DNA from 2 places in the Arthrobacter sp. StoSoilB5 genome. Region 1 is predicted to be linked to the other one. Evidence: riboswitches for the same ligand, from Rfam matches in the RefSeq annotation. Region 1 holds a riboswitch; the other holds the start of a gene.
The links. A riboswitch is a leader RNA that binds a small molecule or an ion and turns the genes downstream of it on or off. The one in region 1 is predicted to bind S-adenosylmethionine.

Region 1 (7,539 bases):
CGCGCCGCTGTCCGAGGCAACCTCCACGCTGAACAGGTCCCAAAGCACCCGCGAGTACTTCGACCTCACGTATCAGCTGCTGGACATCATCTTCGCCTTGGTGCCGGTGGTCCTGGTGTTCTATTTCCTGTCCTCGCACTCACAGGGTGGCAGGGAAGGCGGAAGTGGCTCAGGCTTCACCCGGTTGGGATTCAACTTTGCACGTCCGGGTAAGGACGCTCTGCAGGGATTGGGGCTCGCCGCCGCGATCGGCATCCCGTCACTTGGCTTGTACGCCGCAGGCAGGGCCCTGGGAATCACCACCGCGATTGTGCCCAGCGGCCTTGAGGCTTACTGGTGGACTGTACCTGTGCTGATTCTCTCCGCGATCCGCCACGGGGTGGTGGAGGAAGTGATCGTGGTGGGCTATCTCTTGGACCGTTTCGGAAAATTTGGCTGGAGTACCCCGTTGGCCATCGTCGTCAGCGCGGCCCTTCGTGGCAGTTACCACTTGTACCAAGGCTTCGGACCCTTCATAGGCAACTTCGCCATGGGCCTGGTGTTTGCCTGGATCTACACCAAGACCAAGCGGGTCATGCCTTTGGTCATTGCGCATGCGTTGCTGGACATCGTCGCGTTTGTGGGATTCAGCCTGTTCGGGAAGGCAGTGGGGCTCGGCTAACCAATGCCAGTCCTGTTGGCATTAAAAATATTCGGCCGCCATCGGTGGGTGACGTCGTTGGCACCCGCTGATGGCGGCCGAAGCTTGACCGGACACGATGGACCGGGGAGGGGACCAGGCCCCAAGGGAAGGTGCGCCTCAGATGGTGACGGCGCCGGAGGCGGTTTCGAAAGTGACGGACATGATGCCGGGCGTGCCGTGCGGTGCCATCCACTGGACAGCGACGTCCTCGAGCGGCTTCTCAACGGGTTCGCCCAGCCATTCGGTAACGCGTTCCGCCGAGCCCGCGATGGTGAGGCTGGACATCTTGACGTCACTCTCATAGACCCTGGACGGGTGCAGTGAGGGGTCGCCCTCCCACTTGAGCAGGTACGGCACCTGGGGATCGGCGATCAAGCCGAGAATGCCGATCTGCCGCCACACGAGTTCGCGGCCATCCGGGAACTTGCGGTTGCCCGGAACCGCGGAGCGGCCGAGGCGGTCTTCGAAGGGGGCTAGGTCGTCAACGGCGACGCACCAGCCCATCCAACCGCCGCCAGCTGCTGAGCGCGCGCGGACCGCCTGGCCAAAGGGTGCCTTGTCGGAAGCGGGGTGGTCCAGGACCTCCACGACTTCCAGGTATTTGTTATCCGCCAAGGGAATGATCATGTTCCGGGTACCGAAGCGCGGGTGCACTCCGCCCCGGACTGCGTCCACTCCCAGAGCTGCGGAAATTCGTTCGGTAGTGGCCAAAAGGCCATCTCGTTCACAAGCGTAAGAGACGTGATCCATGCGCATGGCTTCATCTTGGCACTTTGTGATCGGGGTCTCAGCTAAGGGAAGCCTAACTATCATGGGACCTCAGCTGTGTGCCGCCGGAATGCGTCACGGTGGGTCGCCTGAAGACCGAAAAATACTGCCTTCGTCACAAAGCTGTCCAAGGCCCCGGACGCTTCCTAGACTGGCCCCAGCCAACGCCTCCAGCGATCCACGGCAAACCCGCGCGCCACTAAAAGGAGAATTCAATGTCCCAAGGATGGTCTTTCGAAACCCGCCAGATCCACGCAGGGCAGGAACCCGACTCTGCCACGGGAGCGCGGTCGCTTCCGATCTACCAGACCACTTCCTTCGTGTTCCCCAGCGCAGAGAGCGCGGCAAACCGGTTTGCGCTGGCTGAGCTTGCCCCCATCTACACCCGCATCGGCAACCCGACGCAGGATGCCGTGGAGCAGCGCATCGCCAGCCTGGAAGGCGGACTGGGCGCATTGCTCCTCAGCTCAGGACAGGCCGCGGAAACGTTCGCCATTCTCAACATTGCCGAGGCCGGCGATCACATCGTCGCCAGCCCCAGCCTGTACGGCGGAACCTACAACCTGTTGGCCCACACGCTAAAGAAGTTCGGCATCTCCGTCACGTTCGTGGAGGACCCGGACAATCTGGACCAGTGGCGGGAAGCTGTGCAGCCCAACACCAAGCTGTTCTTCGGTGAGGTAGTTTCCAACCCGCGCCAGGACGTGCTGGACATCGAGGGCATTTCACGCACCGCGCATGAGGCCGGTGTGCCGCTGATCGTGGACAACACGCTCTCAACCCCATACCTCATTCGTCCCATCGAATGGGGTGCGGACATCGTGGTGCACTCGGCCACCAAGTATCTTGGCGGCCACGGTGCGGCGATCGCCGGCGTGATCGTGGACTCCGGAAACTTCGACTTCGGAAAGGACCCGGAGCGCTTCCCCGGATTCAATACCCCGGACCCCAGCTACAACGGACTCGTTTACGCCCGGGACCTGGGCAAGGACGGCGCGCTCAGAGCCAACCTCTCCTACATACTCAAGGCCCGTGTGCAGTTGCTGCGCGATCTGGGTTCGGCGGTTTCCCCCTTCAACGCCTTCCTCATTGCCCAGGGCCTGGAAACCCTGAGCCTGCGCGTTGAGCGCCATGTCTCCAACGCCACCAGGGTTGCCGAATGGCTTGAGTCGAGGGACGACGTCGAATCGGTCGCCTTCGCGGGGCTGCCCTCCAGCCCCTGGTACGACCGCGGCCGGAAGTATGGCCCCAGGGGCACCGGTGCCGTGGTGGCGTTCACTATCAAGGGCGGTGTCGAGGCCGGCAAGCGCTTCGTCGACGGCCTGGAGCTGCACTCCCATGTTGCCAACATTGGTGACGTCCGCTCGCTGGTCATCCATCCGGCGTCGACCACCCATAGCCAGCTCACAGTGGAACAGCAGGTGGCCGCCGGTGTTAATCCAGGCTTGGTCCGGTTGTCCGTGGGAATTGAGCATGTAGACGACATCATCGCTGACCTGGAGGCCGGGTTCCGGGCTGCCAAAGGCGCTTAAGCGCACTGGGAGGAGTGGCCGCCCGCCGCAGTCGAAAATTCGCCGGGCGGCCCTTCGCCGTGCGTGTTCCTGAAGCAAACGACCCCAAACCGTCACACAGCTGTCACATTCTTCGCCAAAACACCCGTATTTTTCCTAGACTCTACGTATTAGGTCATGAGTGCCAGTGACAGCCCCGGCTTGCTGGCCGGCAACCCTCCTCCGCGGTGGGGTGCCCCGGGTGAAGACCTGGCCTGTCGCACGCAAGGCGACGGGCAAGCGCGAGGTTAGGTGTCAAAGGAATGACCATTACTGCTACAGCACTCCCCAAATCGGGCGAAGAAGATGGGACGGTCAAGTACGCCGGCGTAGGTCCGCTGGAACTTGAAGCCGGCGGTTTCCTCCCCGATGTTGTGTTGGCCTACGAAACCTGGGGGCAGCTGAACGCTGATGCGTCCAACGCTGTCCTCGTTCAGCACGCACTGACGGGAAGCACGCATGTGGCCCGCGGCGCAACGGATGAGGAAGGCTGGTGGGAGCAGCTTGTCGGTCCCGGTGCGACGATCGACACCAACCGGTTCTTCGTTATCTCCATCAACATTGTGGGCGGCTGTTACGGCAGCACTGGCCCGTCGTCCGAGGCGCCGGACGGGCGGCCTTGGGGATCCCGCTTCCCCCTGGTCACTTTGCGCGACAGTACGGCAGCCGAAGCGCGCCTGGCCGATGCATTGGGCATCAAAGCATGGCACGCCGTCCTGGGCGGTTCCATGGGCGGCGCCCGCGCACTTGAATGGGCTGTGACCTATCCTGAGCGCGTTCAGCGGTGCGCAGTTATTTCTGTCGGCGCCTACAGCACAGCCGAGCAAATCGCTTTCGCCCAGTCGCAGACCCTGGCTATCCGCCAGGACCCCAACTTCAACAATGGCGACTACTACGGTGGACCGGCTCCCGAGGCGGGCCTCGCCCTGGCCCGCCGGATAGCCCACATCACCTACCGTTCCGCGCTGGAGCTTGATTTCCGCTTCGGGCGGGAAGCGCAACACCAGGAGACGCCGCTGGCCGCTGCGGTGCTGGGGGAACGCGGCCGCTACCAGGTGGAAAGCTACCTCGACCACCAAGGCACCAAGCTCGTGCGCCGGTTCGACGCCAACAGCTACATCGCCATCACTGAGGCACTCATGTCCCATGACATCAGCCGGGGCCGTGGCACCTTGAAGGACGCCTTGGCAAGCACCACTGCCGAGTTCTTCGTGGCAGCCGTCGACTCGGACCGCCTCTACTTCCCGGCCCAGTCATTGGAGCTGGCGCAAAATCTGCCAGGCAATGTTCCCGTCCACGTCATCGAGGCTCCCATCGGCCACGATGGCTTCCTGACCGAAATCGGCCAACTGTCAGAGCAACTGCGCGAGGCCTTCTTCGCCTAAGCCGGCTCAGCCATTCATGATTTCGCCGCGCTGCTTCATGTAATCCTCCATGGCAATTTCGCCGTTGCTGAACTTGAGGTCCAGTTCGGCCAACTTGCGTGCGCGGAAGCCTTGGTGCCCGGAACCGCTGTTGCTGGGGAACGTAGTTGAAGAAACGTTCGACGGCGGTCCCGCCGGCGGTGCCGCATCCGCCGGGCGGATGTGGGTGGGCTCGGGAGAATAGCCGGGGTAGTTTTGCGGCTGGTAATTCTGCTGCTGTTGGTAGCCCGGCGGAGGAAACCCCTGTGGCGGGTAGCCCGGACGGGAGAAGTTGCGGTCCTGGAGCCGCCGCGCCCGGGACTTGTTGTATATGCGGATCCCCAAGGGAATCAGCCACGAGCAGACGATGATCCAGAAGATCAGATTGTTCACGGTGCAGGCCTCCTAGGTCTTAACCCAGCTTAGTCCCGCAGATTCACACCAACTTTGCCTCCATGCCCAGGAACTTTCCGTAGCGCTCCACTTCTGCCTCCAAAGCATGGTGTTCGGCTGTTGTGGCCGGCCGGTTCATTCTGACGTCGATTTCGCAGATCCCACCGCTGAAGGCGTGCCGCCACCATCCGGCCAACCTGCCATCCAGCAACACCACGTGAATGGGAGCATCGCCCTCCGGGAAGTAGGGCGCCTTTCCGCCGAGGTAGTGCCGCGACTCCGAATAGCCCATCACGTACTCGTCGTAGCACTGGATGAGATCGACCCGGGGAAGTCTTGGCCCGGCGTCGGCTGGTGGGGGAGACGCTGCAAGCACATCGATGTCTTCGGCCGGCAGGTAGAAGTCCAGGCCGTCAATTGCCACGGTGGCCAGGGCGCCAGGAGCCCACTCTCCAGCCGCCTGCACGCCAAGCCGCACATCCTTCATGGTCAGTCCGGACCACGCGGCGCAATCCTTGACTGTGGCAGGTCCCCGGCTGCTGAAGTATCGCAGCGCCAACTGGCCCAAGGCCCACTCGCGGTCATCGCCCGTCAAGGAAGTGTCGCCAGGTGTGGGCACACGTTCCTGGAAGAGGGCGTAGGTCTGCTTCAGCGCGCCGCCAGCGGAGCGGACCGGAGCGCCGCTCACCAAAATTTTGCTGATCTCCGCGTGCATCAGGTGGTAAATGAAGCCAAGGCCTTTGCTGGGAAGCCCCGCCTGTTCCAGCACGTCGGCTAGTTCTTCGCGGGTTTTGTGGGCGCCACCGGCCACAGCTTCTGCAAGGATCCGCCCACTGACGGCGGTAGTGGCCTCATCAACTCCCGTCTGCCTGTACATGCCCTTGTTTCCTTGATGCAGGCGATCGGCAGACAAACCCATCAACCAGCCGAGGTCCTCACGATGCACAAAATGCCACGTCGGCCGCAGGATGTGCGTCCGCAGGATCCTGCCGTCAGCCACAGCCTCCTCTACTTGCCCGGCAGTGCTGCCGTTCGTTCTCTGGGCAAGAGTCCATCGGGCATAGGGAAATTCCTGCGATTGCACGGCGAGGAGGTTGCGCAGCACGTCATCGACGCTCCCGCCGAAAGGAGCCCGCAACTGCTGACGGCGCAGGCGCAGGCGGACAATGTCTTTAGGCTGCATTGAACACTCCTGGCCGCAGTCGCATTACCTTAGCCGCGCGGCAGCATGGTGCCGTTGGGTCCGAAGACCGGTCCCGGCGTCGGGCGTTTGGGTGTAATGCCATCACCGGAGGATCTGTGCCGCAGCCTGCGGATAACCCACGGGACAAAGTACTCACGGGCCCACACCAGGTCCGAGGAACGGGCCTCGCGCCAGGTGCGCGCCGGAAGGGGCTTCGGAACGAGCGGTTCCAGGCTGTGATGGACGTTCAGGGCTTCCAAGACCATCATTGCGATGGTGTGGTGTCCCAGGGGTGAGAAATGCAGGCGGTCTTCGTCCCACATCCGGGGATCGGCCAACTGCCTCAGCGACCACATATCCGCAATGATTGCGTCGTGCCGTGCCGCCACCGTCCTGAGGTTTTCGTTGTAGATTGCCACCTTGCCGCGGATGCGGCCCAAGACCGAGGAAGCTGTGTCAGGTCCGTTGAACAGCACTACCGTGGCTCCACTGGAGCCCAGTTCCTGTACGGCTGCGTCCAGCTTCTCCGCCAACTGGTCCGGGTCGCCGCCGGGGCGGATGAGGTCATTGCCGCCAGCAGAAATCGAGACCAGGTCCGGCTGGAGTTCCAGGCAAGGACCAACTTGTTCATCCACGATCTGCTGCAGTAAACGTCCACGGATGGCAAGGTTGGCGTAGGCGAAATCCTCGTGGCCGCGGCCGAGTTCTTCCGCTACCCGGTCAGCCCATCCGCGGAAGCCGCCGGGGTTCTGGGGCTCGGGATCGCCGATGCCTTCCGTGAACGAATCCCCCAGGGCCACGTAACGGCTCCAAGGGTGTGTTTGGACCGGGTCGCCCGGCTCCACCAATGAATTGACGTCACTCACGCTTTCCATCCTGCCTTGAACCTGTAAACCTACGCCACCGTAGGTTGTTACCCATCGGTAACTGCAAGAATAGACCCATGACTGAAGCCGTTGCATTCCCCGCGCCCGTTGTCCTGTGGTCCCATGACGAAGCCGAGCGGGAGGGCAAGCCGCTTCTGTTGCTGCTGCACGGCTACGGCTCCAACGAGGACGATCTCTTCAGCCTCGCCGGCCTGCTGCCCGAGGGCTTTGTGGTGGCCTCACTTAGGGCACCGATGCCCATGGGGCCAGGCTTCACGTGGTTCCCGCTCACGGCGTCAATCGACTACTCGCTGGACGCCGTCAAACTGGCCGCTGAATACGCCTTGGAATGGCTGGACACCGTCAAGGCCAAGCATTCTTCAGTGACGCTGCTTGGCTTCTCCATGGGCATGGCCATGGCGACCACCATGCTCCGGTACCGTCCCGCGGACTTTGCTGCCGTCGTCGGGCTTTCGGGTTTTGTGGTGGACGCCGGCGATGACCCTGCCTTCCGCGATGCCGAACTTGACGGCACGTTACCGATGTTCTGGGGCCGTGACCAGCAGGACCCCGTCATTACTCCGGACAAGATCGAATACACCATGGGCTGGGTGCGCAAGCACGTGGACCTCACCAAGGTGCTCTACACGGGCATGTGGCACGGTATCAACCAGCAGGAGATCGGCCACGTAGG
Region 2 (7,539 bases), 540 kb from region 1:
GGCCAACATGGGCGCCTACCTCAGTGGACTGCCCGACGCCGATTCCACCGCGGCGCTGCAAGTGCTAGCTTCCGTTCCTGGGTTCAGGCCCTCGGTGACGGCTTGGGCGCGGCAAGCAGCCGCCGTCGTCGAAAGTTATCCGGAAGGCACCGCGACGCTGGGAATACCCACCTGGTTCTACGGTCACGAGCCACCAAACCTGTTCTCCACGCACATCGCCAAGTATTTCGCCAACGCGATCCGCGAAGCGATTCTCCTGGAGCTGTGCAACGGCGGGATCGTGTTCCTGCCGGGTTCGGCCGGAACCGTACAGGAGATCTTCCAGGACGCCTGCGAAAACTACTACGGTGCCCCCGAAACCATCACTCCCATGGTCCTGGTGGGCCGGGCCCATTGGGAACGGACGTACCCGGCATGGCCCATGCTGCGGAGCCTCGCCGCCGGGAGGCCCATGGCGGACAGAATCTTCCTGGTGGACACGGTGGAGGACGCGCTCGCAGTCGTGGCCAGCTAGAAGTCCTTGCTGCAGGGGCCTGAGCCAAGCTGGGCAAGGCCCGTCTTGTCTCCGGCGGCGTACTGGCGAACCCACGAGGCTTGGTCGTACATCAGCTGGCGGGGGTCATCAACATGGTCCAGGCCAAGCACATGCCCGAGTTCGTGCATGATCACGGCCGTGCCCACTTCCTTGCCCTGGGGCGAGTCCATGATCCCGGCGAACTGCGGCGCATCCAACGACACCGAGCCAGTCACATAGGCCTTGTAACCGTTGCTCAGGCCGATAGAGGAGCTTCCACCCAGCCCCACAGTTTGGCCGGTCAGCCGGGGCACCTGCTCCGGGGTGGTCCAGGCAATGAGCACCGGGGCCCAGCGGTCGCCGTAGGTGGTGGGCTGGTAGCCGGCCCTGTTGGTGGTGGGGATCTCGGACGTCGGGCCGTCATAGATGAACTTGAGGCCGGAGGCCAGGCTGGCCTGTCGAACGGCGTCTTCCACCATGGAATACCAGCCGGTCGGGGCCAGATCTGCGTTCACGACGTAGTGGATCGGCCTGCAGGGGGAGTAGGCGAGGGGGGTTCCGTCCTCCTTGACGGCCAGGAATTTATAGGAAGTGCTGGTCCGCTGCAACGGCGCCGGCGTGCCCAGGGGTGCATCGGCTTCTTCAAAGCCGGGAAGTGGATCCTGGCGTTGGCCAAAGGGAACCAGCCCTGGCCGCGGCGCTTGGCTTTGCGTAGCGGAATCGGACCAGAACCGTTGCAGTTCGCCACTGAAGTATGCACCGGCACAGACTAAACCGAGAATGCCTAGCAGGAGCAGGATGGCGGCGATACTGCTGTGCTTGATGGGTTGCTTGGCGGGTGGTTGATAAGGCGGCGGGGGATAGGGGTCTGGCCATGGTGGCGACCCATAAGGTTCCATCGGACCCCCTCACGGGACGGCCCAATCGGACGGTGTGCGCCGTCGTCGGCCGCTTCCGTCAGGATAGAACCCATGGCGCCGCGAGTCCATGGCGATTTGCGGGCCGGCTGCGCAGCTTCAGATGTCCTTGCGGCAGGGAGCGGAGGCCAGCAGGTGAAGGCCGTTCAGGTCGCCTGCAGCCAACCCGTCCGGGGCGCCAATCTCCGGGTACATCAGTTGAACAGGATCATCAACGTGGTCCAAACCCATGACATGCCCCAGCTCATGCTGCATGACCGCCAGAACGTAGTCAGAACCGCCTTCCTCGGCAAGGAGCTCCGCCACTTGCGGGGTGTCGAGCTCCAGGCTGCCGGTGATGTAGCTCTTGGGGCCGTTGTTGAGGGAGTACATGGTGCTGCCGCCCGTACCGATGACGTTGTCAGCCAGCGCCGGAGCTGCCTCGGGAGTGGTCCATGAAATCAGCAGCGGAGCCCACCGGTCGCCGTACTTGGATGGTTGGTACGGTTCGCGCTTCCCGGTTGGCAACTCGTCTGTGCTGCCATCGTTGACGAACTGGATTCCGGACGCTGCGGAGATATTGGCGATTGCGGTGCTGAGCAGCCTGTCCGTACCCTCAGGCGCGGTGGCGCCATTCACCACGTAGTGCAAGGGGCGGCACGGTGAGTACCCAACCGGAGTGCCGTCGTCGTTGGTTGCCAGGAACTTGTACGAATCGCTGGCGTGTTCTGGAGCCAGCGGCGAGGCCAGCGGGGCGTCTGCCTCTTCCACTCCCGGAGGCGGTGCGTCCAGGGCCCGGGGCGGGGCCTGCTGGCTTGGCTCACTCTTGGGCGAATTGGGCAGGGCAATGCCCGGAAGCAGGCTGGTGATGCGAGGATCGCCGTGGAGGAGGCCGCTGACGAACACAGCCACCACGGCGGCGAGGACAGCCATGAGTAGGCCGCGAAGAATCTGGAGGGTTGTGCCGGCACGACGGTGTTTTGGCGCGCGCAACGGCGACTGCTCCGAATCCACGGTTCTCCATTCCTCACGCCCCGGTCACGCGGGGCCGCGCGGAGGACGAACCAACATTACCGCCTAGACGATCATCGTTCCGAACGCGAGGCCAAGCCCATAGGTGGCGGCCGCAGCGCCCAAGCCGATCGCCAACTGCCGGAAGCCACGGCTCAGCGGTGAGGTTCCGGACAGTAGCCCGACGACGGCGCCAGTCGCCAGGAGCGCGATCCCCACCAGTACGCCGGCTACTACCAGTGCCGCCACGCCCGTCATGCCAAAAATGAACGGAAGGATCGGCACGATGGCACCGGAAGCGAAGAAGCAGAAGCTGGACATCGCAGCCCCCCAGGCAGACCCCACGGTTTCATGGTCGTCGGCGGGCTGCTCCTTCTCGGGTTGCAAGGAGAGGCTGGGATCGCAGTCGCAGCTGAAGAGTCCCATGCGTTCGGCGGCCCGGTGTTCGGCGGCCTCGCGGGTCATGCCGCGAGCCAGGTACACCAGCACGAGCTCGTTGTGCTCAATATCCAAGGACGGGGCGGCGGTGAGGGTTGCCTGCGTGGGCAGTGTGGCGCTTAGCAACTCCCGTTGCGACCGGACTGAAACGTACTCGCCGGCACCCATGGAAAGGGCGCCGGCCAGCAATCCCGCCACGCCGCTCATGAGTACAACCGGGCTTGGAACGCCCGTTGCGGCCATACCCATGACCAGTGAAAGGTTGCTCACCAGGCCATCGTTGGCACCAAAAACAGCGGCACGGAAGGTACCGGAGAGCCTGTTGCGGCCACGGGTGGCAAGGCCCCGGACAACTTCTTCGTGGATTTGCTCGTCGGCAACCATGGCCGGAGTCGCAGCGGGTTCGGCCCCGTAAGGAGAGCGGCCTTCGGCGCGCTGCGCCAACGCGAGCACGAATACGGAGCCGAAGTGCCGGGCCAGGAAGCCCAGTATCTGGCTGCGGGTGGAAGCTCCCTTCGGCATTCCGGCGTGTTCTCCGAGGAGCTTGAGCCAGTGTGCCTCGTGTCTTCCCTCTGCCTCGGCCAAGGCGAGCAGGATCTGGCGTTCTTCGCCGTCGCGACGCTGGGCGAGCTCCCGGTAGACAGCGGCTTCGGCACGCTCGTCAGCCAGGTATTGACGCCACCGCCTGATGTCCGAGGACGTGGGCCGGCCTGATTGGGGTGGTGTTCCGGATCCGGGGGCGGGGTCCGGAGCGGGGCTCGACGGACCGTGGGATTCCTGGTGCTTTTGCACTTTCTCTCCTGTGCTGGGTGGGGTAGTTGCGGCCCCATTGCACGCCCACTGTACCGCTTATTGGCGCGGATTTTTGGCCGGTATTCCTTAGTTGGAATGTTCGGCGTGCCTTAATTTCCGGGGTGGAAACACTCTGCTTCGAGCCCTCCTTGGTCCCGTGCCGGCCCTTGCCTTGACCGCCTGCGGGCACAGTGCTCAGATGGATAGACAGGGGCGGGGGCCCTCCCCGCACTCGGTCAGCGGGCTGCCTGCCAGCCCACCAGACGGAGGTTGCAGCATGGATACCACCGAACCGCACGCCAACCACCCGGTACGGGAGACCATCGAGTCGGACCCCGCTTATGACTACAGCGACGACCAGGAAGTCGACGAACCCTGGGTGGAGGAAATCGACGTCCCGGAAGACGACGAGCGCGTTGTCCCCCTTGACGAAACCGAAGAGTTCCGCGGGGAAGAAGACGAAGAACCCTAGGCAGGGCCTTCTTCACCAAACGTGAAATGACGCTCGAGCCCTGCTGAACACCCGAGCGCTGCAACAGTCACGGTCAGCGTCCTGGACGATTCGCACCAACGCGAAGGGCGCACGGCCTGGGCCAGCGCCTGCGCAATCAAGCGCGGCTCGGGGTGTCGGAACCGGTGCAGCCCGCCGTTCAGTACCAGCGTCACAGTCCCCAGGACAAGGTCGACGCCGGGAATCACCCGCACGGTCCGCGCTTTGGTTTCGGTGGGGATGCCCTGGATGGGGGCGGTAACGCCTTGGCTTGGGGTGGTAACGCCTTGGTACGGCAAGGACTGTTCCTTTGGGGGAGTGCTCTTGCCCGCTCGGTTGTCTCTGGTCCGGGGCGGGCCGCTTCCTCATCCGAACCACCCTTGAACATGGGGTTGGTGTGTGGCCAGTCGGAGCTTGGCGCCACCTCTCTTGAAGCATGCACCACTGTACTGGAGGAGTGCCGAGTGGAGAAGTAGCGTCCTTGGTTACCCCCCCTTGTTACGGGGCCTGCTTGTTGTGGGGCCTGCTCTGCGCCTTTTGTGGCCTGGATAGCGCGCAGAGTGGGCCTCGCAACGGGTCCCCGACAGCACAACGGTCCCCGGACAGAGCAACGGCGGCGCTGCCCCGAAAAGGGGCGGCGCCGCCGTCGAACATTGCTCAGTTCAGTTCGTGCCTGATGCCTGAGGTCTGGTGCCTGAAGCCTGGTGCCTGAAGCCTGGTGCCTTGTGGCCCTGGGCCGCTAGCTGTACTGAGTCAGGACGTTGGTTACATCGTGAATAGGTGAAGACCTCTTAGGTTGGTGGTTACCACACACAGCCAACGACTAAGAGGTCTTCATGTCCCACCGTAATGCCCGCTTGACCCCGACCGGTAGGCGGATCCTTATCGAGCGCGTCCTCGCCGGCCGTCCCGTGGCCCATGTGGCCAAAGAAATGGGCATCTCAAGGACCTGCGCGCACCGCTGGATCAGCCGGTACCGCACCCATGGCTGGGCCGGCCTCGAGGACCGCAGCTCCCGCCCAAGGTCGTGCCCACACGCGACTTCTGCTGCGCTGGTTGCCGATGTCCTGACCCAGCGCGTGAAGCACCGCGAAGGGCCAGCGGGCCTGGCAGCCCGGTGCGGGACGAGCGCCCGGACGGTCTCCCGGATTCTGACCCGCGCGGGTATGCCCCGGCTGTGGGACCTGGACCCGGTGACCGGGGAACGGATCCGGGCATCCCGTGCCACGGACCGCCGGTACGAGCGCGACGCTCCCGGAGACATGATCCACATCGACGTCAAGAAACTAGGCCGGATTCCCGACGGCGGAGGCTGGCGGGCAGACCCGAACCAATCCGCCCGCAACCACTCAACAGGCCATACAAGGGTCGGTTTCGACTACGTCCACGTGGCCGTCGATGACCACACTCGTCTGGCCTACGCCGAGGTCCTGCCCGACGAGAAAGGCCCGACCTGCGCAGGGTTCCTCACCCGGGCCGCAGCGGCCATGGCAGCCAACGGCGCGCCAGTCAGACGGGTCATGACCGACAACGCCTTTGCCTACCGGTTATCGAAAGATTTCCAGGACGCACTCGCTGCACTGGGCGCCAAGCACGTCCTGATCAAACCCCGCCATCCCTGGCAGAACGGCAAAGCAGAACGCTTCAACCGCACCCTTCAAGAAGGCTGGGCCTACCGGCAACCATTCACTTCCAACCAGGCCCGGACAGACGCCCTGCAGCCATGGCTAGACTTCTACAACAACCACCGGCCGCACGGCAGCCTCGGAGGCAAACCACCCATCAGCAGGTGCAAACAACCTACTGACTGAGTACAGCTAGCTGGCGGTGTGGCTGCTGACCGGGTGGGCTTCCAGGGGCAATTCCTCCGAGACGGCACCGGCCACCCGCTTGTCCCAAGCAGCCCGGACTTCTGGTGCAGTGGGAGGCGTGAGGAGCGAAATCACGACGTATGCCACGAACGAGGCCGCCAGGCCGTAGTAGATAGGTTCGTTGGCGTAGACGCCATCCGCGCTCGGAATGACTCCAATGGCGAACAGAATCAGCAAGGTCAGGGTCAGGACCGAGCCCACTGCCATGGACCATGCAGCAGCGATACCGGTTCCGCGCTTCCACACGAGGCCTCCGAGAATCGCGACCAGGAGGCCGCCCACGAGGATGTCGTAGGCAATGGTGAGGGCAACAACTACGTCCTGCGCAGCCATGGAGATCAGGACAGCAACGATGCCCAGGCCAAGAACCCAGTAACGGTTGGCCTTGACGTCGTGCTCGGGGTTTTCCGTGTCGTCCGTGTTGATGGTCTTGCCGAACCAGCTGGCCACGAAGGGAACAACATCTGCGCGTGCCACCGTGGCGGCGGCAATAAGGGCGCCGGAAGCGGTGGACATCATGGCTGCAACAGCGGCCGCCATGACAAGGCCGCCGATGCCGATGGGCAGAATGTGGGTTGCCACCTCGGCGTAGACCACGTCCTTGCCAAGGTTGGCGACATCGATGTTGGGCAGTGCTACCCGGGCGGCAAGGCCGATCAGGGCGCCAGCCACGCCGTACAGGATGCAGTAAACGCCGGCCGTTGCTCCGCCCCAGCGTGCGACCTTGGCAGTCTTGGCGGTGAAGACGCGCTGCCAGATGTCCTGGCCGATCAGAAGTCCCAGTGTGTACACAACGAAGTACGTGATGATGGTCTGGACGCCGATTCCGTCGATCTGGAAGAAGCTCGCATCGACGCGCTCACGGATGCCGTCGAGTCCTCCGGCTGCGTTCATGACGAACGGAAGCATCAGGAAGAAGATGCCCACGGTCTTGATGATGAACTGGACCTGGTCGGCCAGGGTGATGGACCACATGCCACCGATGGTCGAGTAGACAAGCACGATTGCACCGCCGACGGCGATCGCCATCCAGCGTTCCCAGTCGAAGAGGACGACGAAGATGGTTGCGTATGCACCGGTGGACGTGGCGCACAGCATGAGGGTGTAAGCCAGCATCACAATTCCGGATGTCTGTGTGGCCTTGCTGCCGTAGCGAAGGCTCAACATTTGCGAGACCGTGTAGATCTTCAGGCGCTGGATGGTGCCGGCGAAAAGCAGGCTCAGGAGGAGGACGCCGGCGCCGATCGCGACTACGAGCCACATGCCTGAAATGCCGAACTTGTAGCCCAGGCCCACGCCGCCGACGGTGGATGCGCCACCAAGGACAACTGCGGCCATGGTGCCTGTGTAAAGGAAGGGACCCAGGCGGCGGCCGGCCACCAGGAAGTCGCTGTTGTTCTTGGTGCGGGACTTGCCCCACCAGCCGAATGCCAGCATGGCAAGCAGGTACACCACCACAATGGCGATGTTTATGAACGAAGAGTCCATGAGTGGCTCCTTGGAGCTGATGCACGAAGGTTGGGGTTT

Region 2: another riboswitch for S-adenosylmethionine. It lies ahead of LDN75_RS05010 (hypothetical protein); the one in region 1 lies ahead of LDN75_RS07260 (homoserine O-acetyltransferase).

What each region holds. Positions count from the first base shown of each region.
Region 1 is NZ_AP024646.1:1,601,914-1,609,452, forward strand. Features, by position in the region: gene LDN75_RS07245 (CPBP family intramembrane glutamic endopeptidase) at 1-661, shown strand, start outside; gene LDN75_RS07250 (VOC family protein) at 800-1,438, opposite strand; gene LDN75_RS07255 (bifunctional o-acetylhomoserine/o-acetylserine sulfhydrylase) at 1,666-2,982, shown strand; SAM riboswitch class IV at 3,135-3,249, shown strand; gene LDN75_RS07260 (homoserine O-acetyltransferase) at 3,264-4,385, shown strand; gene LDN75_RS07265 (hypothetical protein) at 4,392-4,796, opposite strand; gene LDN75_RS07270 (winged helix DNA-binding domain-containing protein) at 4,840-5,979, opposite strand; gene LDN75_RS07275 (SGNH/GDSL hydrolase family protein) at 6,009-6,854, opposite strand; gene LDN75_RS07280 (phospholipase) at 6,923-7,539, shown strand, end outside.
Region 2 is NZ_AP024646.1:1,059,874-1,067,412, forward strand. Features, by position in the region: gene LDN75_RS04985 (Rossmann fold nucleotide-binding protein) at 1-514, shown strand, start outside; gene LDN75_RS04990 (matrixin family metalloprotease) at 511-1,413, opposite strand; gene LDN75_RS04995 (matrixin family metalloprotease) at 1,531-2,424, opposite strand; gene LDN75_RS05000 (VIT1/CCC1 transporter family protein) at 2,488-3,651, opposite strand; gene LDN75_RS05005 (hypothetical protein) at 3,929-4,123, shown strand; gene LDN75_RS05010 (hypothetical protein) at 4,120-4,440, opposite strand; SAM riboswitch class IV at 4,457-4,576, opposite strand; gene LDN75_RS05015 (IS481 family transposase) at 4,978-5,952, shown strand; gene LDN75_RS05020 (sodium:solute symporter) at 5,959-7,500, opposite strand.